DNA from 4 places in the Micromonospora sp. CNZ322 genome. Region 2 is predicted to be linked to each of the others. Evidence: riboswitches for the same ligand, from Rfam matches in the RefSeq annotation. Region 2 holds a riboswitch; each other region holds the start of a gene.
The links. Region 2 has a riboswitch for S-adenosylmethionine ahead of FB453_RS16515 (ABC transporter substrate-binding protein). Riboswitches for the same ligand answer to the same signal wherever they lie in the genome.
Positions count from the first base shown of each region.

Region 1: linked by a shared signal. The riboswitch ahead of thrC (threonine synthase) and the one ahead of FB453_RS16515 (ABC transporter substrate-binding protein) in region 2 are both predicted to bind S-adenosylmethionine.
Region 3: linked by a shared signal. The riboswitch ahead of FB453_RS12430 (aminotransferase class V-fold PLP-dependent enzyme) and the one ahead of FB453_RS16515 (ABC transporter substrate-binding protein) in region 2 are both predicted to bind S-adenosylmethionine.
Region 4: linked by a shared signal. The riboswitch ahead of FB453_RS32750 (hypothetical protein) and the one ahead of FB453_RS16515 (ABC transporter substrate-binding protein) in region 2 are both predicted to bind S-adenosylmethionine.

Region 1 is NZ_VITD01000004.1:210,059-217,663, forward strand. It holds gene FB453_RS12340 (ArsR/SmtB family transcription factor) at 74-379, opposite strand; gene FB453_RS12345 (DMT family transporter) at 471-1,433, shown strand; SAM riboswitch class I at 1,502-1,637, shown strand; gene thrC (threonine synthase) at 1,648-2,934, shown strand; gene FB453_RS12355 (GNAT family N-acetyltransferase) at 3,199-4,218, shown strand; gene paaN (phenylacetic acid degradation protein PaaN) at 4,374-6,047, shown strand; gene FB453_RS12365 (GNAT family N-acetyltransferase) at 6,218-6,748, opposite strand; gene FB453_RS12370 (cold-shock protein) at 7,074-7,277, shown strand; gene FB453_RS12375 (hypothetical protein) at 7,372-7,605, shown strand, end outside.
Region 2 is NZ_VITD01000006.1:132,447-140,051, reverse strand. It holds gene FB453_RS16550 (glycogen debranching N-terminal domain-containing protein) at 1-673, opposite strand, end outside; gene FB453_RS16545 (SCP2 sterol-binding domain-containing protein) at 670-1,095, opposite strand; gene FB453_RS16540 (mycothiol transferase) at 1,176-1,685, opposite strand; gene FB453_RS16535 (2'-5' RNA ligase family protein) at 1,764-2,279, shown strand; gene FB453_RS16530 (hypothetical protein) at 2,489-2,674, shown strand; gene corA (magnesium/cobalt transporter CorA) at 2,691-3,821, opposite strand; gene FB453_RS16520 (amino acid transporter) at 3,976-5,931, shown strand; SAM riboswitch class IV at 6,018-6,129, shown strand; gene FB453_RS16515 (ABC transporter substrate-binding protein) at 6,403-7,308, shown strand; gene FB453_RS16510 (amino acid ABC transporter permease) at 7,348-7,605, shown strand, end outside.
Region 3 is NZ_VITD01000004.1:229,527-237,131, reverse strand. It holds gene FB453_RS12450 (ATP-dependent DNA helicase) at 1-1,034, shown strand, start outside; gene FB453_RS12445 (AI-2E family transporter) at 1,144-2,508, opposite strand; gene FB453_RS12440 (GroES family chaperonin) at 2,614-2,952, shown strand; gene FB453_RS34190 (hypothetical protein) at 3,046-3,213, shown strand; gene FB453_RS12435 (PrsW family intramembrane metalloprotease) at 3,297-4,787, opposite strand; SAM riboswitch class IV at 4,811-4,931, shown strand; gene FB453_RS12430 (aminotransferase class V-fold PLP-dependent enzyme) at 4,978-6,237, shown strand; gene FB453_RS12425 (FUSC family protein) at 6,261-7,496, opposite strand; gene FB453_RS12420 (HD domain-containing protein) at 7,603-7,605, shown strand, end outside.
Region 4 is NZ_VITD01000024.1:2,924-10,528, forward strand. It holds gene FB453_RS32740 (DUF6959 family protein) at 273-542, opposite strand; SAM riboswitch class IV at 844-964, shown strand; gene FB453_RS32750 (hypothetical protein) at 992-1,594, shown strand; gene FB453_RS32755 (hypothetical protein) at 1,770-2,747, shown strand; gene FB453_RS32760 (GIY-YIG nuclease family protein) at 2,707-3,399, opposite strand; gene FB453_RS32765 (S9 family peptidase) at 3,981-5,582, shown strand; gene FB453_RS32770 (helix-turn-helix domain-containing protein) at 5,586-6,959, opposite strand; gene FB453_RS32775 (PIG-L deacetylase family protein) at 7,384-7,605, opposite strand, start outside.

The DNA of each region.
Region 1 (7,605 bases), on a different contig from region 2:
TCCCAGCCGAGGATGACGTGCCGCCGGCAGACCGGCTGGTACGGCCACGCGGGCTGCGGCCGTGGAGCGGGGGTCAGGCCGGCGGGCGCTGGGTGAGGACCGCGTCCAGCAGGCCGGGGTAGAGCTTGTCCAGCTCGTCCCGGCGGAGCCGGACCAGTCGGCTGGTGCCGGCGGCCCGGGTCCGGGTCAGCCCTGCCTCGCGCAGCACCTTGAGGTGGTGGCTACGGGTTGCCTTGGAGACGCCGAAGTCGAAACTGCCGCAGGCGGACTCGCCGCCCTCGGCGAGCGCCCGGACGATCTGTAGCCGCACGTCGTCGGCGAGTGCGGCCAGCACGCTGGTGACCGGTACGGCGGTCAGGTCGGGCTCGTGCGGCTCCATGTGACCAGTGTAACCCTTGTTCGACAACTATCGAACGACGCCCTATGGTCGGTGTCGTTGGTTCGACGATACTCGAACATTGGAGTTGCCGATGCGATCCCGCGCCACCGCGTACCCACTGGTCGCCGTGCTCGGCTGGGGCGTGATGTTCCCGATCCTGGCCAGCGCGCTCGACCGGGTCGACCCGCTCAACCTGACCACCGCGCGCTACCTGCTGGCCGCCGTCGTCCTGGTCGCCATCCTGCTGCTCCGCGAGGGTGCCGGAGCGCTCCGGCACGGTGGCCGGGCGCTGGAGGTGGTGGTGCTCGGAGTGGTCGGCTTCGCCGGCTTCAACCTGCTCACCAACCTGGCGCTCGAACACGCCGCCCCGCAGCAGATCTCCCTCTTCGTGGCCACCACTCCGGTGATCACCCAGCTGGTCCGCTGGGCCCGCGACGGCGTACGCCCGAAGCCGCTGCTGCTGGCACTCTCCCTGGTGGCGCTCCTCGGCGTCGGTCTGGTGATCACGCGGGGCAGTCTGGCCGGGCTCGGCCAGTTCGGCCTCGGCGGGCTCATGATGATCGGCGCGGTGCTGGGCTGGGGCATCTACACCCACGGCGCCAGCCGGTTCGGCGAGTGGTCGCCGCTGCGCTTCACCACACTGACCGCGCTCGCCGGCACGGCCGCGATGCTCGTCCTGAGCATCGGCGCCGACGCCGTCGGCTGGCAGCACGCGCCGGCCGCCGCCGACCTCGTGGCGGTCGCCCCGCAACTGGCGTACGCAGTGCTGGTGGGTGCCGTGATCGCGGTCCTGGCCTGGAACACCGGCGTGCAGCGACTCGGTGCCGCCAATGCCGCGCTGTTCATGAACCTGGTCCCGGTGACCACCTTCGCGGTGCAGATCGCCCGCGGCTACCGCCCGGAGCCCGTCGAACTGGTCGGGGCCGCCATCACGATCGCCGCCCTGATCGCCGCGAACCTCGCCGCCCGGCCCCGGCCCGCCGCACTGCCCCGGCCGATCGCGGTGACGGATCCGATCGCGGTGACCGACCCGGTGGCGGTGAGCGCCCGCTGACCCAGTAGCTGGGATCTGCGGTAGCAACGACCGACAGCGTTGTCCTAGACTCGACGGCACAACTGAATACCTCATCCAGAGGGGCTGAGGGATACGGCCCGACGACGCCCCGGCAACCACCCTGCGCGCTCACCGCTGAGCGATCCGCGGGGCAGGTGCCAATTCCGTCCCCGCCGCACCGTGCGATGCGGGGAAAGATGAGAGGACTCTCGACATGACGTCGACGCTCGTCGCCTCCGGCATCGACACCTCTGCCAGCCCCGCCCGCGCCCTGGTCTGCCGTGCCTGTTCGGCCCGCTACCCGCTCGCCGCCCAGCACGCCTGTTACGAGTGTTTCGGCCCGCTGGAAGTCGACTACGACACCGCAGCACTGGCCACCGTCACCCGCGAGCAGATCGAGGCCGGCCCGAACAACATCTGGCGGTACGCCGCCCTGCTCCCCGCCGGCCAGGACCCGGCCAGCCGGGTCACCCTCGACCCGGGGCTGACCCCACTGGTGGCGGCCCCGCACCTCGCCGCCGAGCTGGGCATCACCGCACCGCTCTGGGTCAAGGACGACAGTGCCAACCCCACCCACTCGTTCAAGGACCGGGTCGTCTCGGTGGCGCTCACCGCCGCCAAGGCGCTCGGGTTCAGCCGGTTCGCCTGCGCGTCGACCGGCAACCTGGCCAACTCGGTGGCCGCCCACGCCGCCCGCGCCGGGGTGCCCTCGGTGGTCTTCATCCCCAGCGACCTGGAGCAGGGCAAGGTCATCACCACCGCCGTCTACGGCGGCGAACTGGTCGCCATCGACGGCTCGTACGACGATGTCAACCGGCTCTGCGGCGAGCTGGTGGAGACCGACGAATTCGAGGACACCGCGTTCGTCAACGTGAACGTCCGGCCGTACTACGCGGAGGGCTCCAAGACCCTCGGCTACGAGGTGGCCGAGCAGCTCGGCTGGCGGATTCCGGCGCAGGTGGTCATCCCGATGGCCAGCGGCGAGCTGCTCACCAAGATTGACAAGGCGTTCTCCGAGCTGGTGGAGATCGGCCTGGTCGAGGCGCCCGCCGACGGCTGGAAGGTCTTCGGCGCGCAGTCCGCCGGCTGCAACCCGATCGCCGTCGCCCTGCACGGCGAGACCGACACGATCATCCCGGTCAAGCCCACCGGCATCGCCAAGTCGCTCAACATCGGCGACCCGGCGGCCGGCCTCTACGCCCTTGAGGCAGTCCGCCGCACCGGCGGCTGGATGGAGTACGCCGACGACGACGAGATCCGCGCGGGCATTCGCGATCTGGCCCGTACCACCGGGGTCTTCGCCGAAACCGCGGGTGGGGTCACCGTGGCCGTGCTGCGCAAGCTGGTCGAGTCCGGTCGGCTCGACCCGACGGCCGAGACCGTCGTGTTCAACACCGGCGAGGGCCTGAAGACCATCGACGCGGTGGCCGGCCAGGTCGGGCCGACCCACCACATCAAGCCCTCGCTGCGCGCCGCCCGTGACGCCGGCCTCCTCGGCTGACAGGCTCGTTCGGACCGGGGCCGAGTCGATCAGTCGGTAACTGGGTTTTCGCTGTGAGTGTGGAAAACCCGCCGCTACGGACTTGACGACAGGAACCGGACGGCGCAAGATGCTCCGTGCGGGAGGGCATTTCGCCGAAGACTTTTGAAGTTCTTGCGACCCAACGCCGGAGGCGTTGTGCGAGTGTCCCTCCCGACCACGTTCGATCGGGCCAGCGAATAATTCGCTGGCCCGATCGCTTTTGTACGGTGCACGCTCACCGGCATGAGCATCACCATCGCGTCGTTCGACGGCGCCGACCGGACTTCCGTCGACGAGGCGTACCGGATCGGGGTGGCGGTCAACGAGGCCGATCTGCCGGACCTACCGCCCTTCTGCCGGCGCCGCTTCGACGCGCTGTTCCACACGCCGTTGCCCGGCACCCGGACGCTCTGGGCGCTGGCCCGACTGGACGGTGTCCCGGCCGGCTTCCTGCAACTGGACCTGCCGCAGCTCGACAACACCGACAACGCCACCGTCGAGCTGAAGGTGCGTCCGGAGCTGCGGCGCCGGGGCGTCGGTCGGGCACTGCACGAGTACGGCGTACGGCTGCTGCGCGAGCACGGCCGCAAGCGGGTCGTCGGGCTGACCGTCTCCGCGTTGCCCGACGGGCCGGCCCGGAGCGTGGCGGGCGCTGCGTTCGCCGCGTCGACCGGAGCCCAGGCAGCGTTGGTCGAGGTGCGTCGCCGGCTGGAGATCGCCGAGATCGACCGGGTCGCGCTCCGCGCGGCACTCGTCGAGGCCCAGCCCCGGGCCGAGGGGTACCGATCGGTGTGCTGGCAGGGCGCCACCCCGGAGGAGTATCTGACGGACATCGCCTACCTGGACGGCCGGCTGATGATGGACGCGCCCCTCGGTGACATGCAGTGGGAGCCGGAGCAGGTGGACGCCGAGCGCATCCGCGGCACCGATCGGGCCCTGGAGGCCAAGGGCCGCCGGCGGTACCACCTCGGGATGCGACACGAGGCGTCCGGCCGGCTGGTCGCCTGGACGCTGCTGGAGGTTGGCGCCTCCGCCGACTGGCACGCGTTCCAGCAGATCACCATCGTCGACCCCGCACACCGTGGGCACCGGCTCGGCCTCATCGCCAAGGCGGAGAACCTGCACCACCTGCTCACCCACGAGCCGGCGGTGCGGAGCATCGACACCATCAACGCCGCCAGCAACAGCTACATGGTGGCGATCAACGAACAGCTCGGCTTCCGCCCGGTGGACTCCTGGACCGACTGGCAGCTCACCCTCTGAGCCCTGGCCGGAGGCCTGCGGTTACCCGCTGCCGCCGCGAGCAACCCCGTGCCGTCGGCCATTGGCGCTTCTGCTCGGGAACTCGACTGCGGCATGAGCCGCTGTCGGGCATTCGCGCTACTGCTCGCGGACCGGACTCAGGCATGATGGCGGGCATGACGGAGACCCCGCATCCCCTGTACGACAGGCACGCCGAAACCCTCAACCGTGCGCTGACCGCGATCACGGAGCGGGGCTACTGGTCCGCCTATCCCGAATCCCCCAGCCCCCGGGTGTACGGCGAGACCGCCGCCGCCGACGGTAAGGCCGCCTTCGAGGCGTACCTCGGCGGTGACTTCCCGCTCGACCAGCCCGGCTCCGGCGTTCGGGTCGCCACCGAGACGAGCCCGTTCGGCGTGGAGTTGGCGGTGCGTTACCCGCACGCCGGCCCCGGTGAGCTGGTGAGCGCCGCCTCCGCCGCGCTGCCGGCATGGCGCGACGCCGGCCCGCAGGCCCGGGTGGGCGTCTGCCTGGAGATCCTCGACCGGCTGCACAAGCACATCTTCGAGCTGGCCAACGCGGTGCAGTTCACCAGCGGGCAGGCGTTCGTGATGGCCTTCCAGGCCGGTGGCGCGCACGCGCTGGACCGGGCGCTGGAAGCGCTGGCGTACGCGTACGCCGAGATGACCCGGCACCCGGGCACGGCGGGCTGGGAGAAGGCCGCCGGCAAGGGTGACCCGCTGCGGATGACCAAGACGTTCCACGTGGTGCCGCGTGGGGTGGCGCTGGTGATCGGCTGCAACACCTTCCCGACCTGGAACTCGTACCCCGGGCTGTTCGCCTCGCTGGTCACCGGCAACCCGGTGATCGTCAAGCCGCACCCGCGCGCGGTGCTGCCGCTGGCCATCACAGTGAAGTACGCCCGGGAGGTGCTCGCCGAGGCCGGGTTCGACCCGAACCTGATCATGCTGGCGGCCGAGGCGCCCGGTGAGAAGCTCGCCAGCGACCTGGCCCTGCACCAGGCCGTCCGGATCGTCGACTTCACCGGCTCCACCGAGTACGGCGACTGGCTGGAGACACACGCCCGGCAGGCGTCGGTCTACACCGAGAAGGCCGGCCTCAACACCGTCGTCATCGACTCCACCGACGACTTCGCCGGCATGTGCCGCAACCTCGGGTTCACGCTGACCCTCTACAGCGGGCAGATGTGCACCACCTCACAGAACATCCTCATCCCGGCCGGGGGCATCGAGACCGACCAGGGGCACAAGAGCTTCGACGAGGTGGCCGGCGGGATCGCCGCCGCAGTCGGCAAGCTCACCGCCGACCCGGCCCGAGGTGTGGAGCTGACCGGCGCCATCGTCAACGACGGGGTGCTGGAGCGGCTCGCCGAGGTGACCAAGGTCGGCGAGCCGGTGCTGGAGTCGCGGGCCGTGGCCCACCCGTCGTACGCCGACGCGGTGGTGCGTACCCCGACGATCGTGAAGCTGACCGCTGACGACACGGAGACGTACGGCCGGGAATGGTTCGGGCCGATCTCGTTCGCCATCGCTACCGACTCCACCACGCACAGCCTGGAGCTGCTGCGCCGGACGGTCGGTGAGAAGGGCGCGCTCACCGCCGGGGTCTACTCGACTGACGAGGCCGTGCTGGACGCCACCGAGGTGGTGGCGGTCGAGGTCGGGGTGCACCTGTCCTGCAACCTCACCGGTGGTGTCTTCGTCAACCAGTCGGCGGCGTTCTCCGACTTCCACGGCAGTGGGGCCAACGCGGCGGCCAACTCGGCGCTGACCGACGGGGCGTACGTGGCGAACCGGTTCCGGATCGTGCAGTCTCGGCGTCATGTTTGATCGTTAGTTGCGGTTGGGGGTTTCCGGGGCAGCCCGACCCGCTCCGGGCGGTCAGGCTTGATCCCTGCGCGGGTCGGGCTGCCCCGGAAACCCTTTGTGGGCACGGTGGTGGCGTCGCTGCCGGCTTTTGAGGGCAGCTCAGTGGTTCTGCCTTGGGATGGTTCTTGCTTTTAGGCGGGGCGGCGCATCTGTAGCTCGTTCAGGGCCGGGATGTTCGGGTGGGGGACCCGTACCCCGGTGTCCTTGAAGCCCAGGCGCTGGTAGGCGCGGTAGGCGCGGTCGTTGCCGACCACCACCTCCAGCAGCAGCTCCGGTCGGCCGCAGGCTCGCGACCAGGCGGCCACCCCGTCGATCAGCTCGCCGAGCAGGCCACTGCCGCGCCAGGCCGGCGTGACGTACACGGCGTAGATCACGGTCAGCCCCGGTTCGTTCGGATGGGTCGTACCACCGGCGTGCCCGACCAGCCGGCCGCCCGGGTCGGCGACGAACTGCGCGTTACCGGCACCGGCCGAGGTGTACGCGACCCGGGCGGCGAACTCGTTGTGCGGTCGGGCCGCCGCGTCCGCCAGGGTCTCCAGGAAGGCCAACGGCGCGTCGGCCAGCATCTCCAGGCGCAGCGCCCGCATCCGGGCGGCGTCCTCCGGCCGGACCCGGCGGATCTCCGCGAGCCGCAGGGCCGGCGAGCCCATGTCGGTGGTCATGTCAGCATGCCTACCACAGGGCAGGGACGGCGTTTCGAGAGCTGGGCCCGATCCCGGTCACCTCCGGAGCGCCCTGCGGCCCTTCCTCCATTTCGCAATGACGCGGGCGAATCCGGTGGCGGAGGAACCCGGCCGATCAGCCCGGTCGGGACGCCCCGAAGTGTGTCTGATTTGTGGCAGTGCGCGGCCGTCACGCCTCGTGTAGCGTGCGATTTCGGTCACCTGCTTCAATGGCGGTCATCGATCGCTGAGTCGGTGATCCGGGGCGCCCGGCCGTGCCGTGCGCCGAGTCAGGCAACGCCGCGCAGAGTGAGGGAAGTGCACCGTGGCACAGGGCTCCGTGAAGTGGTTCAACGCCGAAAAGGGCTACGGCTTCATCGCCGTCGACGGCGGTCAGGACGTGTTCGTCCATTTCTCGGCGATCGAGATGGACGGTTACAAGGCGTTGGACGACGGTCAGCGGGTCGAGTTCGAGATCACCCAGGGCCAGAAGGGCCCACAGGCAGAGCACGTACGCGTCATCGGCTGAGCTTCCTGGCCGATCGGCCCCGTGAGTCGGGGCTGCGGCAGTGGCGCGCAGCCGGGAAGATCGTGAACCGTTCCAGCCGATGTGAGGAGCGTTCATGACCGACCAGCCGCCCCCGCCCACTTCGTCCCCCGGGTCGGGGGAGCCGGACCCGTCCGATCCGTCCTCGCCCGCCGGCAGCCCCGGCCACGCCGGTCCGCCCCCTGGCTGGGGGCCGGGCATGCCCCCGGCCGGCCCGCCCTCCGGCCCCGCCGGTCCGCCGCCCGGCTGGGATCCCGCGCAGGGTGCCTGGGGTGCGGCCCCGCCGCCGCAGGGCTGGGCGTTCCCGCCC
Region 2 (7,605 bases):
GCACCAGGTCCTCGCGCATCCCTGTCCGCACAATCTGCTGGTGCGACTGGAGGTCGGCGCGGAGATCCCGGCCTTCCTCGCCGCCCATGGTCACGCTGACGTGCAGGTCGGTCTCCCATTTCCCCTCGGGTGCGATCCGGATCCGGAACGTCATTCCCTTCTCGTCCACCTCGGCGGGGACGGTGCTGCGCACTGTGGTCTGGCGGACGAACCGGTCCCGCTGGTAGCGCAGCACGAGTTGCTGGTCCGCCGAGTCGGCGCTGACCTCGACGGCCCGCTGCCGGAGCTGCCCGACCTCGACGATGTCGGTGAAGTCGCTGGCCATCTCCATCCGGACGGTGTACTCGGCGGGCTGCGACGAGTGGTTGAGCACAGTGATGTTCTCGTGGAAGCAGTCGTGCACCGAGCGGTGCCTGATGATCGACATGTCGGCGTCGACGTAGTGGCTCGCCGCACCGGGGACCAGGAAGAACCGGGTCTCGAAGTACGTGAGGTCGTCGCGGGCGAGAGCGTTGATCCGCTCGCCGTCGATCCTGAGCACCCAGTGGGACAAGAACCGGGTGTCGTACGCGAAGAGTCCGACCGGGGTCTGCGGGTCGACCTCGATGTCGCCCTGGGCGTCGCTGATCGCGAACAGGTTGCCGGCGATGACGTGCACCAGTTCCTGCTTCACGGCCGCTCATTCCGAGCGGTCGTCTCATTCCGAGCGGTCCTCGCGGTCCGGCCAACCAACGCGGCCCGGCCCAGCTCGTGCGGATGGCGGGCGCCGTCCGGCCCGGCGAAGATCCGCCGCAGCAGCATCAGCAGTTGCATGTTGCCGTGCACGGTCAGCTCGTTGCGCAGCAGGCCCGCGCCCGGGTGCAGCTCGCCGCGGGCCATCCGGTCGAAGACCGCCCGGTCGGCCCGCACCACCAGCTCGGCGTCGTCGGCCGATCGGGTCACCCGGACCCGTTGGTCGGCGATGGTCAGGTACCAGTGATCGGTGCTGCCGTCGTCACGGAGATCCAGCCGCAGCGTCCCCGCGGTGGTCTCCGGCAGGTCGGGCCGCCGACCGGTGTCCAACTGTCGCAGGTACTGCTCCGCCGTAGCGCCCATCGGGCCCCCTCCCCACGGTTTCCCGCAGGATCACCCGCGTCGGGGTGAGCCCGGCTCACCTGAAAAGGGTGAGGGGCGCGTCAGCCGGCCTCGATCAGGCCGCGCACGTAGGCGGCCTGGCCCACGTGTTGCAGGTCGTCGTCGACGATGCTGACCAACCGGACGCCGAGGGTGACCGGCGGGTCCCACCCCTCGTCGACCACGCGGTCCAGGTCCGTCGGGGCCAGGCCGGCCAGGAAGCTTCCGGTACGCGCCGCGACCGCCTGGTAGTAGTCGATCAGCGCCTGCGCGCTCTCCGGCCGCACCGCGGCGACCTGAGCGGGCGAGTGCCCGTAGCCGGTGTTGTCGGGGTCCGCGGCGAGCCCGAACCGACCCGCCCAGTCGCCGCTCACCCAGATCTGCTCGGCGTCGAGCAGGTCGGCGACGTGGTGGTCCTGCACCCGGGTGAGGTGCCAGACCAGCCAACCGACCGAGTTGGCGCCCGGCCCGGGCTGGTGGCGCAGTTGCTCGGGGCTGAGGCCGTCGACGGCCGCGCGGACGAGGTCGGGCAGCCGGTCATACGCCTCGGTCAGCAGGTCACTCACGTCCACGGGTACGCCTTCCTGGTCGGTTTCCGAACAGGTACCGCCGGACCAGGGCGCGCAAACCTCGACGGCTACGGTGATCGAATGGTCGCCGCGGTGGAGTTGTACCTGGACCCGGACGCCACCCGCCGGATCCGGGTGCTCTGGGATGCGCTGGAGGCCGAGGGGGTGCAGAGCATGCGCTCGCTGCTGGAGCAGCGCCACCGTCCGCACGTCTCGCTCATGGTGGCGCCCCATTTTGACCCGGAGCAGGTCGCCGAGGCGCTACAGGGGACGGTGGTGGCCGCCCCGCTGCGGCTCGACTTCCAGCACGCCGGCCAGTTCGTCGGTCGGGTGCTCTGGCTCGGCCCGGCGCCCACACCGGAGTTGCTGGCGCACCACCGGCTGGTGCACGACCGGCTCGCCGCCGCCGGCGTCGCCCTCGCCGAGCACTACCAGCCGGGGCGGTGGGTGCCGCACTGCACGCTCTCCATGCGGGTGCCGAACACGCTGATGGCCGCCGCGGTGCGCCGCTGCCTGGAGGTGTTGCCGCTGGCCGCGACAGTGGTCGGCGCGGCGCTCACCGACCACGCGCGCGGCATCGCCCACCCGCTGCCTTGACCGTGCCTCGACCGTCGAGGCGTAATGTCCGGTTTGGCGGGCGACAGTCGGAAACCCGAAAACAAGCGGTGCGGATGCGGCCGGGCGTGGGAAGGTTCGAGTGGCTGTCGTACCGGTGGTGGGCTGCTCACAGGCGGTCCGCCCATCCGGTGTGGCGCGGGGTCACCCCGCGCCGCCCACGGCGGCTTCGACGAGGAGAGGCAGGGCCCATGCAGGCTCAGCGCAGGCCACCGCGCACGGAGCGGAGCCAGACCCGGGACGACCGGACCGGCGGCGGAATGACCGGGGCGGCCACGCCACTGACGATCTGGGCGGCCGCCGTACTGCTCGGCCGGATCGGTGCCGGCGACGACGACGTCGAGGACGAACGGCACATCCTGCGCGGCATCGAGTGAATCTCGGCCCCGCGGCTCAGAGCCAGCCGCGCCGCTTGAAGATCACATAGAGGGTGCCGCAGACCAGCAGCATCAACAGCAGCGCGAAGAGGTAGCCGAAGCGCCAGTTCAGCTCCGGCATGTGGACGAAGTTCATGCCGTACACGGTGCCGATGAGCGTGGGAGCGAAGAGGATCGCCGCCCAGGAGGAGACCTTCTTCAGCTCCTCGTTCTGGCTGTAGCTGGCCGCGGTGAGGCTGCGCATCTCCTCGTTCTGCTGCTGCGAGACGAGGGTGGCGTTGACGGTGAGGATGTTCTGCAACAGGTGCCGGAAACCGTCCACCCGCTCCACCACCTGGGTCAGGTGGTCGGTCACGTCGCGCAGGTAGCGGCGCAGCTCCTCGTCGGCGCTGGCGCTGCCGGCGCCGTCGGCCAGCGCGTCGAGCACGCTGAGCAGCGGGCGGGCGGCCCGCTGGAACTGGATGACCTCGCGGCTGAGCCCGTAGATGCGGCGGCTGGCGTTCGGGTCGCCACCGAACACCTGGGTCTCGATCTCGTCGATGTCGTTCTCCAGTCCGGCCACCACCGGCGCGTACCCGTCGACGACCTGGTCGAGGATCGCGTACAGGACCGCCTCCGGCCCCCGGGCGAGCATCTGCGCCTCGGTCTCCAGCCGCCGCCGCACCGCGGCCAGGTCGGGCGCCTCGCCGTGTCGGACGGTGACCACGAAGCCCGGCCCGATGAACAGGTGCAGTTCGGAGAACTCGACCTCCTCCCGGAGGTCGTTGTAGCGGGCGGCGCGCAGCACCACGAACAGGGTGTGCCCGTACCGCTCCAGCTTGGGACGCTGGTGGGCGTTGATCGCGTCCTCAACCGCCAGGTCGTGCAGCCGAAACTCCCGGGCCAGCGAGGTGATCTGCTCGATGTCGGGCCGGTACAACCCGATCCAGGCCATCGCGCTGTCCTGCTCCTGGAGGCAGCGGTACGTCTCGGCGAGGCCGGACGGCGAGGCGAACCGGTGCCCCCGGATGTAGACCGCGCTGTCCACCAGGCCGCCGTGGGAGGCGGCGGGCGTCTCCGTGGACGGCGCCACACCGACCCTCGTCTCGTACTCGTCGAGTTGGCGGCCGAAGCCACCACCCGGGCGGAAGCGACGGCCGCCGACCATGCCCTGTCCCCTCCCCCGGTGCCGCCCATCCAGCCCGGGGCGCTGCTTCCCCCCTGTCCTGGGCACTGAAACCCGCCGTGGCGTCGGCTGGGTTCCACGCACCGGCGGACGGGGCCGGCCCGTCGGGCGGATACTCACGGTGACCGTGGGCGGGATGACGGGGGCGCCGGTGACTGTCGACAGACGCGCCGGCCGGTTGCGGGGGTGGCTGCTCGACGCCGGCTCGGACCAGGCCGTGCAGCACCCGGGGCCGCACGGGCGGCCGCCGGAGCACCGGCACCACCAGTGGTGGAAGGTGATGTGCCTGACCGGGGTCGACTACTTCTCCACGTTGGGTTACCAGCCCGGCATCGCGGCGCTGGCCGCCGGGGCGCTGTCACCGGTGGCGACCCTGGTGCTGGTGCTGGTGACCCTGCTGGGGGCGCTGCCGGTCTACCGGCGGGTGGCGGTGGAGAGCCCGCACGGTGAGGGTTCCATCGCGATGCTGGTACGCCTGCTGAGCTACTGGCCGGGCAAGTTGCTGGTGCTGGTGCTGCTCGGTTTCGTGGCCACCGACTTCATCATCACCATCACCCTCTCGGCCGCCGACGCGACGGCGCACATCGACGAGAACCCGTTCTGGCCGAGCGGGCTCAAGGGTCACGAGGTGCTGGTCACGCTGTTGCTGGTGTCGCTGCTGGGCGCGGTGTTCCTCAAGGGATTCACCGAGGCCATCGGGATCGCCGTCGTCCTGGTCGCGGTCTATCTGACGCTGAACGCGGTGGTGGTGGCCGACGCGCTGTGGCGGGTGGCGACGCATCCGAGCGCGGTCGGCGACTGGACGACCACGCTGACCACCGGGCACGGCGATCCGTGGCTGGTGGTCGGGCTGTCGCTGCTGGTCTTTCCGAAGCTGGCGTTGGGGCTGTCCGGCTTCGAGACGGGGGTGGCGGTCATGCCGAGCGTACGGGGTGACCCGCAGGACTCGGAGGCACGACCGCTGGGCCGGATCCGTGGCGCCCGCCGGCTGCTCACCACCGCAGCGGTGATCATGAGCGTCTTCCTGATCACCAGCAGCGTGACGACCACCGTGCTCATTCCGCCGGAGGCCTTCCAACCGGGCGGGCCGGCGAACGGGCGCGCGCTGGCCTACCTGGCGCACGCCCACCTCGGCGAGGTGTTCGGCACCGTCTACGACCTGTCCACCATCGGAATCCTCTGGTTCGCCGGGGCATCGGCGATGGCTGGTCTGCTCAACCTCGTGCCGCGCTACCTGCCCCGCTACGGCATGGCGCCGACCTGGGCGCGAGCCGTCCGGCCGCTGGTGCTGGTCTTCACCGCCGTGGCGTTCCTGATCACGATCGTCTTCGAGGCCAGCGTGGACGCGCAGGGCAGCGCGTACGCCACCGGGGTCCTGGTGTTGATCACCTCGGCCGCGACGGCGGTGACGCTCGCGGCGCTCCGGCAGCGTCAGCGCGGTCGCACCATCGCGTTCGGAGTCATCGCGGTGATCTTCGTCTACACCACAGTGGCCAACGTGGTGGAGCGCCCGAGCGGCGTCAAGATCGCGGCATGTTTCATCGGCGGGATCATCCTGGTGTCGGTGCTGTCCCGGCTGATGCGGGCCTACGAGCTGCGGGTCGACCACGTCGAACTGGATCACGTCGCGGCCCGGATGATCGACGAACGCGCCGGACGACGGATCCGCCTCATCGCGCACGAACCCGACCGGCGCGACGAGGCGGAGTACCGCGCCAAGCTGGCGCAGACCATGGCGGACAACGACTTTCCCGACGACGGCGACGTCATCTTCGTCGAGGTCACTGTCACCGACCCCTCCGACTTCGAGACGGAGCTGCTGGTCCGCGGCGGGGTGGTCGACGGCCGCTTCCCGGTGCTCAGCCTGGCCAGCTCGTCGGTGCCCACCGCGCTCGCCGCCCTGTTGCTGGAGATCCGCGACCGCAGCCGTCGGCGCCCCCACATCTACTTCGAGTGGTCCGAGGGCGGTCCGACCCGCAACTTCCTGCGCTACCTGGCGTTCGGACAGGGCGCCATCGCCTCGGTGACCCGGGAGATCCTGCGCCGCCAGGAGCCCAACCCGCACCGCCGGCCGCACGTGCACGCCGGCTGACCTGCGAGCCGACAGTCCGTCGCGCACAGTGAGTGTGGTCATAACGACTGGACGATCCACCCGCTCCTGCTGCTAGCCTCGGCGCAGGTCATGAGTGCCAGCGCGAAGCCCCGGCTCGCTGGCCGGCAACCCTCCTCCGCGGTGGGGTGCCCCGGGTGAAGACCAGGCACCGGCAGCACGTCGGTGCAAGCGTGGCCTGGCACCCAGGTCAGCACAGACCCGGGAGAACCATGCGCATCCTCGGCACCACCCCACCGACCGACGTCGCGGACTCCCGCACCGGTCGACCCTCGCCCGCACTGATCCGGCGACGGCACGTGGACATGATGCGAATGTGCAGCGCCGCCTGTCGTCGCGGCATCGCGCTCTAGCACCACCTTCCCGAGCTCCTTTCCCACCGGTACGCCCATCGGGCGCGCCGTCGGTGGCGCACGTCCGTGCGCGCCGAGACACCACCCTTCGGAGACACCCGTGCGATTCCTTCCTGCCCTGACCCGCGCCGCTGCCCTGGGCGCGGCCACGATCCTGGCCGCCACCGCCCTCACCGCCTGCGGCGACGACAGCTCGTCCGACGCCACCGCCAACCCGTACGGCCTGGCCCAGTCGGGCGTGCTGCGCGCCGGAACGCTGACCGACGCCCCGCCGAACGTGTACCTCAAGGACGGCAAGTTCACCGGCTTCGACAATGACCTGCTGACCGCCGTGGCCGGCAAGCTCGGTCTCACTGTCGAGTTCGTCGGCACCGACTTCTCCGCGCTGCTCAGCCAGGTCAACAACCGCAAGTTCGACGTGGGCAGCTCCTCGATCACCATCACCGAGGCCCGCAGGAAGACCGTCGACTTCGGCAACGGCTACGACTTCGGCTACTTCGGCCTGGACGTCCCGGTCGGCTCGCCGATCACCGGCTTCGACCAGCTCGCCGGCAAACGGGTCGTGGTGGTGCAGGGCACCGTCCAGGACGACTACGCCACCGGCAAGCAGCTCAACCCGGTGCGGGTGCCCGACTACAACGGCGCGATCAACCAGCTCAAGGCGGGCACCGCCGACGCCTGGATCGCCCCGGCGGAGATCGGCGAGAAGTCGGCCACCGACAGCAACGGCAAGATCACCGTGGCGGCCAAGCAGCTCAGCCCGGCACCAACCGCGTACGCCGTGGCCAAGGGGAACGACAAGCTGCGCGAGGCGCTGAACAAGAGCCTCGACGAGGTCATCGCCGATGGCACCTGGAGCCGGTTGCAGGCGCAGTACTACCCGGGCCGGCCGATCCCGGCGGACTTCACGCCGGGCAGCGGCACTGTGAAGGCTCCGTCCGTGTCGACCGCGCCGTCGGCGTCCGCTACGGCCGTGCCGTCGGCGTCCGCGTCGACCGCGTCCTGAGCCGGTGACGAGCGAGCAGGGCGGTAGGAGGAGCGACCGATGGATCCGTTGAGCACCCTGTGGGAGACGTTCTTCGACTGGGACGCGATGCGCGAGGCGCTGCCCGAGATGCTGACCGTCGGGTTGCCCAACACGCTGATCCTGGCGGTCTCCGCCGCCCTGCTCGGCTCGGTGCTGGGCCTGCTGCTGGCCGTCGCCGGGATTTCCCGCAGTCGCTGGCTGCGCTGGCCGGCGCGGGTCTACACCGACGTGTTCCGGGGGCTGCCGGCCGCGGCGACGATCCTGCTGATCGGCGTC
Region 3 (7,605 bases), on a different contig from region 2:
TCTCCACCACCGCGCAGCGGCTACTGGAGGAGGGCGACCACGACGTGGCCTGGGTGGAGAAGAACGACAGCGGCAACCGCCGGGCACTGGTGGTCGCGCCGCTGTCGGTGGCCGGCACCCTCGCCACCCACCTGTACGACGAACGCACCGTCGTGGCCACGTCGGCGACCCTGGCGCTGGGCGGCCGGTTCGACACTGTCGCCCGCGCCCTCGGGCTGGACGCGCCACCGCCCGCCCCGCCGACCCCCGCCGCGGCCGCGCTGGCCGCCCGCACCGGCCCCGGCCGGCCGGCTGCCGAGGCGCCGGGCCGTCGCCTCGCCGGCGACGTCACACCGAACGCCCTCGTCCCGGCCACCGAGGGCCCCGGGTGGCGGTCACTCGACGTCGGTTCGCCCTTCGACTACGCCCGGCAGGGCATCCTGTACGTCGCCGCGCACCTTCCCCGCCCCAGCGTCTCCGGGCTGCCCGAGGCTGCCGGAGAGGAGCTCCTCGGGCTGGTCGAGGCGCTCGGTGGTCGTACTCTCGGGCTCTTCTCCTCCCGGCGGGCCGCGCAGCAGGCGGCGGAGCTGCTGCGCGCGCGGACCGACCTGCCGGTGTTGCTCCAGGGCGAGGAGGCGCTGCCGCTGCTGGTGCGTCGCTTCCGCGAGGAGCGCGCCAGCTGCCTGTTCGGGGTGATGTCGCTCTGGCAGGGGGTGGATGTGCCGGGTGACGCCTGCCAGCTCGTCGTCATCGACCGGCTGCCCTTCCCCCGCCCGGATGAACCGCTGGCGGCGGCCCGCGCGGCGGCGGTGGACGCGGGCGGTGGCTCCGGCTTCTCGGCGGTCAGCGTGCCGATCGCGGCGGTGAGGCTCGCTCAGGGCGTGGGCCGGCTGATCCGCGCGACCGGTGACCGGGGCGTGGTGGCGGTGCTCGACTCCCGGCTGGAGACGGCCCGAGGCTACGGGCCGTTCCTGCGTCGCTCGCTGCCCCCGTTCTGGTACACGACCCGCCCCGAGGTGGCCCGGGGCGCCCTGGAACGCCTGGCCAAGTCCTGACCCGCTTGGGCAGGACCAGGATCGCGCTACAACAGGGAAAGAGTGGTCTCACGCTGGCGGGAGACCACTCTTTCCATGATCCTGCGTGAATCCAGCGGGACGCGCGGGTCTAGGGGGCCTGGGAGGCGACGACCACGGCGTCGGGCGGGGTGTCCGGCACCCTGCGGGCGGCAAGCCGCCGGACCGCTGTGTTCAGCACCGCGATGAGCGGCACGGAGACCAGCGCGCCGGTGATCCCGGCGAGTACGACACCGGCGGCGATACCGATGATCACCGCGAGCGGGTGCAGGGCCACCGCCCGGCCCATGATCAGCGGCTGGAGCACGTGCCCCTCGATCTGCTGTACGCCGATCACCGCGCCAAGGATGATCAACGCGGTGACTGGGCCGCTGTCGACGAGGGCCACCAGGACCGCCACGCCACCGGAGAGCGCCGCACCGACGATCGGGATGAACGCGCCGAGGAAGACCAGCGCGGCCAGCGGGAAGGCGAACGGGACGTCGAAGATGACCAGGAAGATGCCGATGCCGACCGCGTCGATGAACGCGACCAGCACTGTCGCTCGGACGTACGCGCCGAGCGTGTGCCAGGAGGCACGGCCGGCGTCGTCGACCTTCCAGCGGGCGGCGACCGGCAGCAGCCGGACCAGGAAGCGCCAGATCCGGTTGCCGTCGCGCAGGAAGAAGAACGTCGCGAAGAGCACCAGCAGCGTGCCGGTCAGCACCTCGGCCAGCGTCGCCGCGGTGCTCAGCGCGCCGCTGGTGAACTTCGAGGTGTTGTCGTTGATCCAGGCCTGCGCCTCGTCGATGTAGCGGTCGAGTTGGGTGTCCGAGAGGTGCAGCGGGCCGGTCTTCAGCCAGTTCTGGATCTGCCGGACACCCTCGGACGACTTCTCGCTCAGTTCCGGTACGCCACGAATGAACTCGTTGACCACCAGCGTCAGCGTGCCGATCACCGCGACCAGGCCGCCGACCAGCACCACCGCCGTCGCCAGCGACCGGGGGAACCGGGCCCGCAGCAGCCAGCCCACCGCCGGCGCGAGCAGCGCGGAGAGCAGCAGCGCGATGGCCAGCGGGATGATCACGATCTTGATCCTGCTGACGATCATCAGCAGGGCCCAGGCCACCACGCCGATCACGATCAGTCGCCAACACCACGCTGCGGCGATCCGCAGCCCGTGCGGAACGTCGGCGTCGTCCCGACTGGCGGTGGAGCTGTGCAGGTCCACCGGGGGTTCCGCGCCGTAGACCGTCGCGCTCGACGGCGCGGTCGGCCCCGGCACGGCCGGCGACGCCACCCGGGCCGCCTCCGACGCGTCGTTCAGCGCGTCACCGGAGACGCCCTCGTCGGCGCGCGCCGACTCCTGTCGTGACTGGTAGGCGCGGCGAAGCCGCCCGCGTACCCGCTCGAAGCGGCTCAAGCGCACCTCCTGGCAGAAAACCCGGCCCGCCGACGGCGACAGGTCGGACAGCATACGTCCGTTCCCGACACCGTAGGGCGGTTGCGCCACACAATGCCCCGACCACCTCCGGCGTAACCACCGGTCGGCCACCGTCGGCCACACGGTAGCGTCTGCGACGTGACCGCCGACAACGATCTCGACGCCGGCCTGCCGATCCGCCTGCTGCACGACCGTGTGCTGGTGCGGATGGAGGGCAGTGAGGGCGAACGCCGCTCCACCGCTGGCATCGTCATTCCGGCGACCGCCGCGGTCGGCAAGCGCCTCGCCTGGGCCACAGCAGTCGGGGTGGGGCCGAACGTGCGCGCCATCGTCTCCGGCGATCGGGTGCTCTTCGACCCGGACGAGCGCTCCGAGGTCGAGCTGCACGGCCGCGGTTACGTGCTGCTGCGGGAGCGGGACGTGCACGCCGTGGCCGCCGAGCGGATCGAGAACGACTCGACCGGCCTCTACCTCTGACGCACCTCCCCCGGCCACCAGGCCCCGTCGCGCACCGTTTGCCCAGCCGCACGACGGGAAGCCATCCGGCGACCGTGGCCCTGGGGAGGGACGATGCCGGTATTCGTGAAGAAGCTGTTGACCTGGGGCAGTGTCGCGTTCCTGATCTACTTCATGGCCTTTCGGCCGGACGGCGCCGCGCAGATGTTCCGGGCGATCGGGGCCGCGCTGATCGCGATGTTCCAGGGCCTCGGTGACTTCCTCACCTCGCTGCTGGCCTGAGCCGCACTGCTGGTGGCCTGAGCCGCACTGCTGGTGGCCTGAGCCGCACTGCTGGCCTGCCGTCAGCCGCCAGGCCGTAGCTGTCAGGGGTGTGTCGGCGGCCAGGGAGACGCCGGGCGCAGGCCGGGCCAACCGGGCGGGGCGTACCCCACCGGAACCGGGGCGGGAGCCAGCACCACCGGGATCGGCACCACCGGCTCGTCCGGCGCCTCCACCGCGCGCTGGGTGCCGTCCGGGAAGCGCAGGTGGTAGCGGCTGCCGTCCCAGACCCCCGCCGGAGCCTGCGGGTCCCGACCCACGAAGAACGACCGGTACGCGGTGATAGCGTCCAGCAACTCCCGCTCCTCGCGGGCGGTCCGCTCCTGGTCGGCGGGTTTGCGGTCCAGGCCGCGCAGCGCCCCGTCGCGCAGCAGGGCCAGCCGGGTCGCGGCGGACTGGTAACCCCGCATCGCCCGCACCCCGGCGTCGCCGGCCACCCGCCGCGCCCAACTGCGGGCGGCGTGCCGCCGGCCGAGACCGCTCAGGGCGGCCACCTCGGGCGGGCTGAGCCAGCCGGCGCGAACGTAGTCGGGCAGGACCCGCTCGGTGAGCCGCCCCTCCCAGGCGCGCAGCCACAGGGCCAGCCCCACGGTGCCGAAGAAGACCGGCACCATGAGGCCCAGGAAGCCGTACAGCATGATCATGGCCTCGCCGGTGGCCTGGGTCAGCGTGGGCAGCAGGTTCCACGTGCCGTGCAGCATCATCGCCAGCAGCAGGCCGGCGATCGGGGCGAGCACCCGGATGCGCCGGTCGGCCGTCCGGGAGGCGATACCCAGGCCCACACCGGTCATCGAGGTGAAAAGGGGATGGGCGAACCCGAACAGCAGAATCCGCAGAATGAAGATCGCGATGACCTGCTGGATGCCGGTGGCCGGGCCGTACCGGTCGGCGCCGGACGCGTACCCCAACCCGCCCAGGTAGAGGATGTTCTCCACCATCGCGAAGCCGACCGCGGAGAGCCCGCAGTAGACCAGGCCGTCGGTGATCCCGGACCACTCGCGGCGGCGGAACACCAGCAGCAGGATCGGGCCCAGTGCCTTGGTCAGCTCCTCGATGAACGGCGCCACCAGCACCCCGGTGAGCGCGGACGGCAGGCCCCAGTCGGCGAAGCGGTTGGCCGCGAAGTCGTTGACCGTGAGCGAGGCGGCGGTGGAGACGAACGCCCCCCAGGCGAAGCAGAAGATCAGATACTTCAACGGCTCTGGTTCGTACCGGTCCAGCCAGAGGAAGCAGGCGACCAGCACCGGCACCGGCAGGATGGCGGCGACCACCCCGATCAGCAGGGCCTGCACACCGAGCGACTGGCCGAGCGTGAAGACCATGAAGACCGCGCACGCCGCGATCAACAGCACCACCCCGGCCAGCACCAGGAACCGCCGCCAGCCCAGTCGGCGCAGCGGCATCCGGGGCGTCTCACCCGTGGGCGGGACGGCGGGCGCAGGCGGGGCGGCGGGCGACGGCGGCAATGGTGAACCGGGCGGGGTGTCGGCCATGCGGTCAGCGTAGCCATCCGCCGCCGGCTGGTTCGGGCGCATCGGCAGCCGCTATGCTGCCGGCAGGTCACGAGTGCCAGCGTTCAGCCCCGGCTTGCTGGCCGGCAACCCTCGTCGAGTTCGCGGTGGGGTGCCCCGGGTGATGACCGGGCCCAGCCCGATCGGTGTGCTGGGCAAGCGCGGACCCCGTCCCGATGTCGCACCCGGGGTCCCTGACCCCGGAGGTTCCGGCGTGTCCGTCACTCTCGTCCCCTCGCTGCCCAGCCTGCCCACCGTGCCGTCCGCGCCGCTCGACGTTCTCGGCGTGCCCGGCGAGATCAACCTGGACTACGCGGCCAGTGCGCCGTGCGCCCGGGCCGCCGCCGACGCGGTGGCCGAGCTGCTGCCCTGGTACGCCAGCGTGCATCGCGGAGCGGGAGCGCTGTCGCGGCGCTGCACCCTCGCGTACGAGCAGGCCCGGCAGACGATCGGCGACTTCTTCGGCGTCCGCGCCGACGATCATGTGATCTTCACCCGCAACACCACTGACGCGCTCAACCTGCTGGCGCGGGCCGTGCCAGCCGGCACGACGGTGGTCACCAACGCCTCCGAACACCATGCCAACCTGCTGCCCTGGCCGCGCGGGTCGGTGCGCCTTCCGGTGCCCAGCGACCCCGACGGGGCGGTACGCGATCTCGCCGCCGCCCTCACCGAGCTGCGCCGGGGCAGCAGCCCGGCGCTGCCGGTGCTGGTCGCGGTGACCGGTGCGAGCAACGTGACCGGTGAGCGGTGGCCGGTCGCCGAACTGGCGCGGGTGGCCCACCGGCACGGTGCCCGGATCGTGCTCGACGCCGCGCAGCTCGCCCCGCACGCCCCGGTCGACCTGCTCGCGCTCGACGTCGACTACCTGGCCGTGTCCGGCCACAAGCTGTACGCGCCGTTCGGCACGGGAGTGCTGATCGGTCGGGCCGACTGGCTGGACGCCGCCCCGCCCTACCTTGCCGGCGGTGGCGCCACCAGCCACGTCGGGCCAGCCACCCACGACGTGACCTGGGCGACCGGCCCGGCCCGACACGAGGGCGGCACCCCGAACCTGCTCGGAGCGGTCGCGCTGGCGGCGGTGTGCAAGGCCCTCGACGAGGCGGACCGGGGCGCGCTGGCCGCCCACGAGCAGGCCCTGCTGGACCGGCTACGGACCGGCCTCGCCGCCCTGCCGCACGTCGTCGAGCTGCGCACCTTCGGCCCGGACGCGCCCCGGGTCGGCATCGTCTCGTTCGTGGTGGCCGGATGGGACTCCACCGAGGTGGCCACGCGGCTGGCCGCCGAGCACCACATCGGCGTACGGGACGGGTTGTTCTGCGCCCACCCGCTGGCCCGGCGGCTGCTCGGCGAGGCGGCGGCGCGTACCGGCCGGCGGGACCTGCCGCCCACCGCGCTGCGTGCCAGCATCGGGCTGGGCAGCACGGCCGCTCAGGTGGACCGGCTGCTCGCGGCGCTGGCCGAGCTGGGCTGAGGCCCGCCCGGCGGTCGCCCCGCTCAGCCGACCGGCGGGGCGGTGGGTGGCTTCGGTGTCTCGCCGGGCTCCGCGGGCTCACCGACCGGGCGCTCCTGCTCCCCGAAGGCGGTGCGGATCCACCGGTTCGCCTCCTCCTGCTCGATCCCGGAGGCGACCAGCAGGTCGCTCGCGGTGGTGCGGATCTGGGCGATCACCACGCTGCCGGAGAAGCCCACCCCGGCGCCGTACGCCCGGCCGGCCTCGCTGACCGCCCGCAGCGACCGCTCCCGGGCCTTCTCCGGCTCCTCACCGGCGGCGAACTCGTGCTTGAGCAGCCGGACCGACTCGGCGAGGTGGCCGATCGCGTCCGGCATCGGATCGGGCACCGGTTCCTCGTCCTCGACCAGCGTGACGGACCGGCGGATCAGCGTGCCGCTGTTGCGCATCGCCCGGTCGATGGGGTCGGCCGCCTCGGCGTAGTGGGTCAGTTCGTCGCGGCGGTGCCACCGGGCCGGGGAGAGGGTGGCGGTCTCCTTCGCCCCCTCGATGGCCTCGCCCAGCGTGGCCAACTCCTCCTTGTTGTTGCGCAGCCTCTCCAGCGCGCCCTGGATGGCGGCGCGGTCCCGATTGCGCAGCCCGTCGGCGGTGGCGTCGAGTTGGGCGGCGAGCAGGTCCAGGGCGGGGCGGGCCGCCCGGTTGATCACTCGGAGCGGGTTCAGTGGCAGCAGCACCGCCGTGACCAGCAGTGCGATCCCACCGCCGAGGAAGGCGTCGACGAAGCGCGGGATCTCCAGGTTCTGGGTCGACGGGCTCAGCGTCACGATCAGCACCGCCGTGGCCGCCGCCTGGATGACGATGGCCACACTCGCTCCGGCGAAGATGGTGAGCAGGATCGCCACGGTGACCACCAGGCCGAGCTGCCACGCCCCGGTGCCGAGCAGGTAGATCAGGAGGTCGCCGACGGCCACTCCGACCCCCACCCCGACGATCAACTCCACCGTCCGGCGGAACCGCTGGCCGACCGACGCGGCCAGGGTGCCGACCGCGGAGATCGGCGCGAAGACCGGTTGCGGGTTGCCGAGCAGCTTGTGCGAGATCAGGTACGCGAGCCCGGCAGCCAGCCCGGCCTGCACAGCGAGTCCGCCGGCCATCCGTACCCGGTGCAGCCGGTCGTGCAGAGTGGCGCGGCTGCGGTGGCGCAGCTGTTCGGTGGCCTCGGCGATCCGCGCGCCGTCGATGTCCACCAACCCGTCGCGCAGCGCGGTACGTCGCACCATCGGAGGTCGCTTGTCCCGGGCCACGGCCATGGGCGCGACTACCCGTGGTGGCCCCGCTGAATCCTCCCTTCCCGCGCGTCGCGGGCGGATGCGGCAGACTCGGGCGGTG
Region 4 (7,605 bases), on a different contig from region 2:
AACGGATGGAATCCAGGCAGGCACGTTCTGCGAAGGGCGCTCGGTGTGGATGCAGGATCGGTGCGGCCGCGCCGAGAGGTTCTGGAAGCGGGAGCAACTTGGGCGTGCCCGTACGGCGACGGTTCGAGCTTCTATCTTTAGCGAGCCTCGGCATAAGGACCGGTAAGGCTAAGGGACGTCTCGTATCTCGGGGATGGTGAGATGTCCGTCGCTGCTGCGGTGGTCCGACCGACGGTGGTCTTCGAGGTCAGCTTCCGCCGGTGGCCGCCGTATCAGTACGGCCGCTGGATACCTCGCTCCGAGAGCGTCGCTTCGTAGAAGCCGAGGAAGCGCTCTGCCTCTCCTACTGCGTCGTCCAGCTCGTCGAGAGCTGTGCGGTCGCCGGGGTCCTGGCGCAGTAGGCGCGCCGCGTCCGCGAGCTGCACCAGCAGGGCAGCGAACGTATCGCCCTGCAGGTGGATGCCGGGGAATGCCCTACCCGAAAGCTGCACGACGGCACAGTTGGTACCACGGGACAATACCTGCGCTTGGTCCTGGCTCATCCGAGCAGGATTCCAGCACCACTCGAAGATCGTCCAAGGGAAATTCCCTAACCCCGGTGACTGTCTGGTGAAGACGGTCGGTCAGGCTGCCTGGGTGCAGGTGATCACCGCAGCCCGCCCGGCGTGGATTCTCCCGTTCACCGGGCTGCAGCCCGCCCAATTCCGCCAGCTGGTCCGCTTGGTCGCCGAGCGTGGCGGTGACGCGATCAGTGACGGGCGGCCGGGCCGGCAATGGGCTCTGGTCTCCTCCGCGTGTTGGCCGGGGTTGCTCCCGGCCTCGATGATCTCTATGCTTCCTGGGCGTCAAGAGTGGTCAGCGTCAAGCCTCCCGGCTTGCTGACCCGGCAACCGCGCCACCCGCGCACGGTGCCTCCGGGGGAAGACCAGGCCGACCGCAAGCTGCGGTACGGCAAGAGCGGGTGCCTCGGGCACCGGAGAGCGAGTTCACCGTGCCGTTCGACGAACCGAACCTTGCCGCTTTCGCGGTCTGCCTGACCTGCGGGCACCTCCGCGACGGTGCCCCGCGCGAACAGCGGTGCCGCTGCCAGCCGCGTACACCGGAGTGGGAGCAGCAGTGGCAGGGCCAGGACATCCCCAGTGACCTCGCCCTGTGCCTGTTGTGCGTCCGAGACACGGTGACCACCCGAACCCGGTGGTCGTGGCTGGCCTGCGAAACCTGCCGACACGTCTCGCAGGTCGTCGGCGAACGGTACGGCCACCGCGCCGCACTGCCGCTGGGCCGGCACTCGATCATGAACGGCGACGTGGTCCAACCGCAGACGGCCACGACCACCGTGGTCGCCGCCTCGCTGGTGGCTTCCGCGCGGCGTGGTAACGAGCTGCGCGAGTGGCAGCAGGTGGAGTTCGACCGGCTCGCCGAGCCACTACGCGTGATTGCTTCGAGCGTGCCGCTGGTCGAGTGGCAGCGACGGTGGCCGCCCTCGCTCGGAGCAAGCGTCGACGCTTTCGACCGCTACGGCGTCATGCCCGTACCCCACGACCTCAGCAGCCTCCGGCGGGCGCAGAACGAATTCTTGGCCACCGCTCGTTGATCGCCAGTCCAGCCGGCTGCTGTTGGTGGTAACCGATCTCGCCAACAGCAGCCGTGCTGGTCATCGCCCATCGACGGTCCGGTGATGACGGGCAGCTCGAATACCGCGCGGTTCGATAGCATCCGGCCATGATGGACAGTGGCGGGCAGCGACGTCGGTGCCCGGTGGTCGAAGCATGACCATCATCAGTGGTTGGCCGGCGCTGACCGTGGCATTGAGCAACAGAGCCTCGCCAGTGAGGTTGTTCATTCAGGAGCGGTTCGGCCGCTGGCAGGACCTGCAGGCACGGTATCGGGAATCCGTGGGTTCCCTTGTCGTGTCTGGGAGTCAGGCGAACCCTGGCACCATCGGCTCAGCCTTCGACTGGATGGTGCGCTTCATGGTGCATTCCAGTCCGGATCTGCGCTTGGCACTGCTCGGCGCGCGCACTCCCCCATTACGGCACGCGGTCCACGAACTGGCGCGCATGCTGAATTACTCCGAAAGCGGCGGCTGCGTGGGGGCCTTCCGGTTCACCGGGCCGGCCGCAGGCAGCGAAGCCAACCATCAACTCGTTGCCCGGGCGTGCTGGGCGCTGGCGCTCCTTACCGACCTGTACCGGGTCGGTCCGACACCGGGATCCCCGTTGATGGCCCTGGTCCCAAGGTCCATCACCGCCGAGAAGCTACTCGAGCTCGCCCCACCCGCGGCCCTCGACGAGCTCCAGGCTCTGCGCGCCTTCGCCGAGCGAAGCCTCGTGCCGTCCCTATCGGCACGGCGTGGCGCGTGGGCCCTCGGGCCGACCTTCGCCGGATCATCGCTGATGAACGCCGACGCCGACCTGATCGCCGCCGGTCTGCTGCTCGAACTCAAAACGGGCCTCGGCAGCAAGCGACGCGACGGGACGCGACGCTCATCATTGGAAGCGCCGACCATCATGCAGCTGCTCGGCTACGTACTGCTGGACTTCCCTGACGAGTTCGCCATCGGAGCCGTCGGCGTCTACAACGCCCGCTACGCACACCTGACGACGTGGCGTTTACCGGAACTCCTGGCCGAGCTGGCAGGCCGGCCCGTTGACCTTAAGGAGGAGCGTGTCGCCTTCCATGAGCTGCTCGCCGCGGGCGATCACGTCAGTCCTCGCTTCGGAGACCATCGATGTGACCCTGGATGAGGACGAACGCGTCGCGGAAGTCGAGGTCGAAGAACTCGCGGTCCTTGCGCACCCGGTAGGGCGCCAATCGATCGTGCAGCTCAACCTCTACCGACGGAGCATCCGCGACCACCCACAAAGCGCGCACGCCATACGGGATAACGACGCCTGTCGCCCGGTTGATCTCCTTCACCCGCTCCTCGACGGTCCGCTCGGTGTAACCGATCTTCAGCATCCGAGGCTGCTCGCGAGTCGACAGCACGTAGATGTAGCCAGCTCCTCGCGGTTCACGCTGCTGTTCCCCGACGAGTCCGGCCAGATGGACCTGCACGTCCGCGTCAATCAGGAGCGTGAGCTGCTTCGCAGCGGTGGCATCGTCGCCATCCCTGATCGCGGTCCGTAGGCGACCGAGCGCATCACCAGCTTGTAGGCAGCGCTTACGTCCGGGGCGGCCCAGCTGTTGCCACACGGTGAACCAGTCCCACTGATCCTGCTTGTGACAGCGCGAGTAGAGCCCCTTTACTTCCGACAGGGCCTCCAGCAGTGAAGGGCTGGACTTAATCGGGCCGTTCTGCAGGTAGCTCAGCACGGCCGCTACCGACTGCCGTCGTTTCTGCTGGATCTCGGGCTTGACGGGGGCCATCCCGAAGCCCCACTTCTGCACGACCTGCACACGGTGGTCTTGAACTGGAGATGCCACGACCGCCCCCTCTCCCGTAGCTGCATGCGCCGTCGGATGCGGCGATCCCGGCCACCTCAACAGCGGCCGGAATGAGCGGGAAGAGTATCCAACATGACTCGCTGGGCACCGAGCCGGAGCCCAAGCGGGAGGCCGCCCGCCGGCGGCGGAGAACAAGCGACTTTGGGCCGAGAGGGCCGGGCGAGCAAAGATGATCTTTGCGACGTCTACGGCCCAGACAGCGAGGAGACTTGGGAGATCGCCGACGTACTGACCCGCCTCCGGCTCACCGGCCGGGGGTAGGTGACAATGGCCAAGCTGTTCCACCGCCCCGGATCATCGCGACGGGTCGCTGGCGGCGTTCGTCGGAGGAGGAGTCCGTGGGGTTGGCAGCAGACTCGGATGCCGTCTCTGCAGCCAACGCCGTTCGCGCGTCAATCAGCTTCGACGAGCTACGCATCGTCGGGGATGCGCTGTACTGGCTGGAGTCCCGTCCGAGCTCCGGGAGCGGCCCGACTCTTGTGCGGTGGTCGGCAACCGACGGCGCGGCCGACGTGACTCCGTCGAGGTTCGGCGTGACCAGCGGTGTGCACTCCTACGGTGGTGGCACATACGCCCCAAGCAGCGGCGAGGTGTGGTGCGCCGGCCCGAGCGGCCTCTACCGGGTAGCCGGAGGCGACGTCCGCCTCGTGGTGGAGGACTCGTCGTTCGGTGACCTGACGATCGGTAACGGCGAGGTACTCGGTGTACGGGAGACAGAAGACGGCGATGCGCTGGTAGCGGTTCCGCTCGTCGGCGCTCCGGTGTTGCGGGTGCTTGCGGAGACGTCGGGCTTCTTCGGCGCCCCGCGGACCGGGCCGGGACTGCTGGCTTGGTTGCGGTGGAGTGAGCGGGACATGCCGTGGGACGCGAGCGAGCTGTGGGTGGCGACCTACGCTGCCGGCTGTTCGCTCGGCGATCCGGTGAAGCTCGCAGGCGGGCCGGCAGAGTCGGTGGTGGAGCCACGGTGGGGGCCGGACGCCGCCCTGTACTTCGTGTCGGATCGCAGCGGTTGGTGGAACCTCTACCGGTGGGACGGGGAATCGGTCGAGCCGGTCGCGCCGATGGCCGCGGAGTGCGCGGCAGAGCCGTGGGAGCTGGGATACGCCTCGTACGACTTCCTTGCTGATGGCCGCATTGTGATGGTGGTGCAGGAAGGACCGCGCCACCACCTCGCCGTGGTTGATCGATCGGGAGCGATCACGCCAGTAGAGCTGCCATATACGTCGATCAAGCCGTACCTGGCGGTGGGCGGTACGTCGGTGGCCTTGGTGGGGTCATCGCCGTGGGTGGCGCCGCAGGTGGCGCTGGTGGACTTGGGCGACGAGCCGCGGGTGGAGGTGTTGGCCCGGGCCGAGCATCCGGGGCTGGACGGGTTGGCGGTGTCGACGCCGGTGGAACTGCGGATTCCGGTTGGGGACAGCCGGGAGGTGGTGGCGCTGGTATATCCGCCGACCGGGGCGGCCCCGGACTGGTGTGCGCCTGTCATCGTGCGAGCGCACCCGGGTCCGACGGCTTCCTGCCTGGTGCGGCTGGACTGGCAGGCGCAGTTCTTCACCAGCCGCGGGTTCGCTGTCGTCGACGTCGACTACACCGGAAGCACCGGGTACGGGCGGGCGTTTCGGCAGGCTCTGTACGGCCGTTGGGGCGTCGACGACGTGGTGGACTGCCGTACCGTCGCCGAATACCTGCTGACTGAGGGCCGGGCGGTCCCGGGCGAAGTGTTCATTCGCGGAGCCAGCGCGGGCGGGTATACCGCGTTACATGCGGTGACCCAGGACGGTCCGTTCGTCGCGGCGACCGCCGTGTCGGCGATCGTCGATCCCGAGCGTTGGGCGCAAACGGTGCCTCGATTCCAGCGCGCACACGCGAACCGGCTGCGCGGTGGTGCCGGGCGAGTTCGTGCCGCGGACATCCGACGACCCGTCCTGATGATCCATGGCACCGCCGACGACGTAGCGACCGCCGACGACGTACGGGAACTCGCCAGAGAGTTGCACGATCGGGGCTTGCCGCATGAGCTGATGCTGCTCGACGGGGTTGGGCACTATGTCGCCACCTCCACTCACGCTGCATGTGCGCTGGAAGCGGAGCTCGCTCACTACCGCTCAGCGATGGCCGCAGTGGCGTCCGGCTGACGGCTACACCACAGCGGACGGTAGCCGGTGCCGCACGTACTCGCCGAGTTCCTGTACTTCCGGCTCGCCCCGGTAGGGATCGAGGTCGACCTGAACGTCGACGATGCGTTGCACGCAGCGGTGAGACAGGGTCGCGGCGGCGTGGTCGACCGCAGTGTGTGCTGTGGCGCAAGCTTCGTCGATCCGGCCGGCCGTTGCCAGCGACGAGGCGAGCAGTGCGGTGTCGATCGCGAGCCGGCGCACGTGTGACGGACGAAGCCCGGCGAGGGCTGCGCCGAGGTGCCGTTGCGTCTGCTGGGGCTGGCCGAGATCGTGGAAGCAGTGGGCGAATTCGTCGGCCAGGTAGGCGGCAGTGAAGTACCGGATCCACGGTGGCTCCTCGCCCGCCCGGCTACGGGCAAGCTGCCGTTCCGCGACGCCGAGGTGGGCGGCGCAGGCCGCCTCGCGCCCGAGGCGGGCCTGGGCGCGGGCGGCCACGGCGTGCAGCGCCGCCCGCACGGCCGGGGTGGCGTGGGTCTCGCTGCCCGTCAAGGCCGCGAGCGCCATCCGTAGCGCGGGCTCGGGGTGGTTGCAGTGCAGGGACAGATGAGCGATGTTGACCGCGAGCAGGTATCCGCCGTACACGCGGTCACCGGCGGACTGGGCCAGCCGGAGGGCACGTAGATAGCGGCGTTGGGCCAGACCGTAGGCGCCGGTGTCGACCGCCTGGTACCCGCAGAGCTCGAAGAATCCCGCCGCGAGCCTGTGCAGATGAACACGGACGGCCTCACTTGCAGGCACGGCCGCCAGCAGTTGGTTGAGCTCGCCCTCGATGTAGTGCTGCACCTGGGCATGGACGCGGCCGGCCCCGAAGGTGTGGTCCAACTCGCGGAACTTCGCAAGCGCGGTCTCCGCAGCCTGGAGATTCTCTTCCGACACCCATCCCGTACGGGTCGGAGCGTTGACCCTCTGCGTCAGCGCGCCGACCTCAGCGGTCAACCATTCCAATGCAGCGCGATCGAGGACGCCGGGCTGAAAAGGTACCCGCCTGACCAGCTCAGCGTGTTCGCCAATCCTGGTGTGGTCTGCTGAGCCGCCAGCAGAAGGGCTAGCCGTTCCTGGAATCGTTCGCGTCCTGCGACGCTCTTCCTCGATCAGCGGCCACATCCGCGTGAGAGCGCCGCCAGCCGAGAGTGCCGAGTCGCACGCCTCAGTGAACTTGCGGGATGGGAACCGGTCCGCTGTTTCCACCCGGCGCACCAGGTCCGCGCTAAAGCAGATCATCGCCCCGAGCTTCGCCTGCGAGCACTGCGCCGCTTCGCGCAGGCGACGGAGCTCCGCGCCGAAGAAGTGGCGCTGCGACGCGAACGCCTCCAATGCCCGTGGCGTCTGCCCCATGGCGCATCCCCTTCGAGTGCGTCGCAGCTACTGCATCCAGGTGCAGGCGGCAGAGGTCGACGAACGCTAATGTTACTACGATTTGTCACTGGCAAGAGGCCCGGCCATTGCCTAAAGAAGCTGGTCGTGGGCGTCGAGCGGATAACCGCGCAGGAGCCGGATGCAGGGATGTACGACGACACCCACCGGTCCTCGTGACGGGGCAGGACCGGCCGGTAGTGCTGAGGGCCGCCCCGAGCCCGACAAGCTCGCCAGCGTGCCTTGGCTGACCCTGCTCGCGCCGCTGATGCCGCAGGTCACCGCGGCTAACGCTGCACGGGCGATGGAAGCCGAGCTTGCTCACTGCCGCTCAGCGGTGGCCGGCGAGGACTCCGCCGCGTCTGCGCCTTTGGTGATCGCTCGTTCTAGCCTCCGAGCCAAGCAGTCAAAGCCCGGTGGCCGCTGGTAAGCGGCCGAGAATTGGCACTACGCGGAACGCCTCCGCGTACGCGGCGTTGATCCGCCGGCCGTGCAGCTTCCCGAGCGCCTCGGCCATCGGCCCGAAGTGATCGAGGATCGGCTGGGAGGTGTGGGATCGGAGGGCGTCGAGCTTGGTGGGCCATTGGTCACCGACGTCGACGATGATCGGCAGATCCATTGGGCGGCC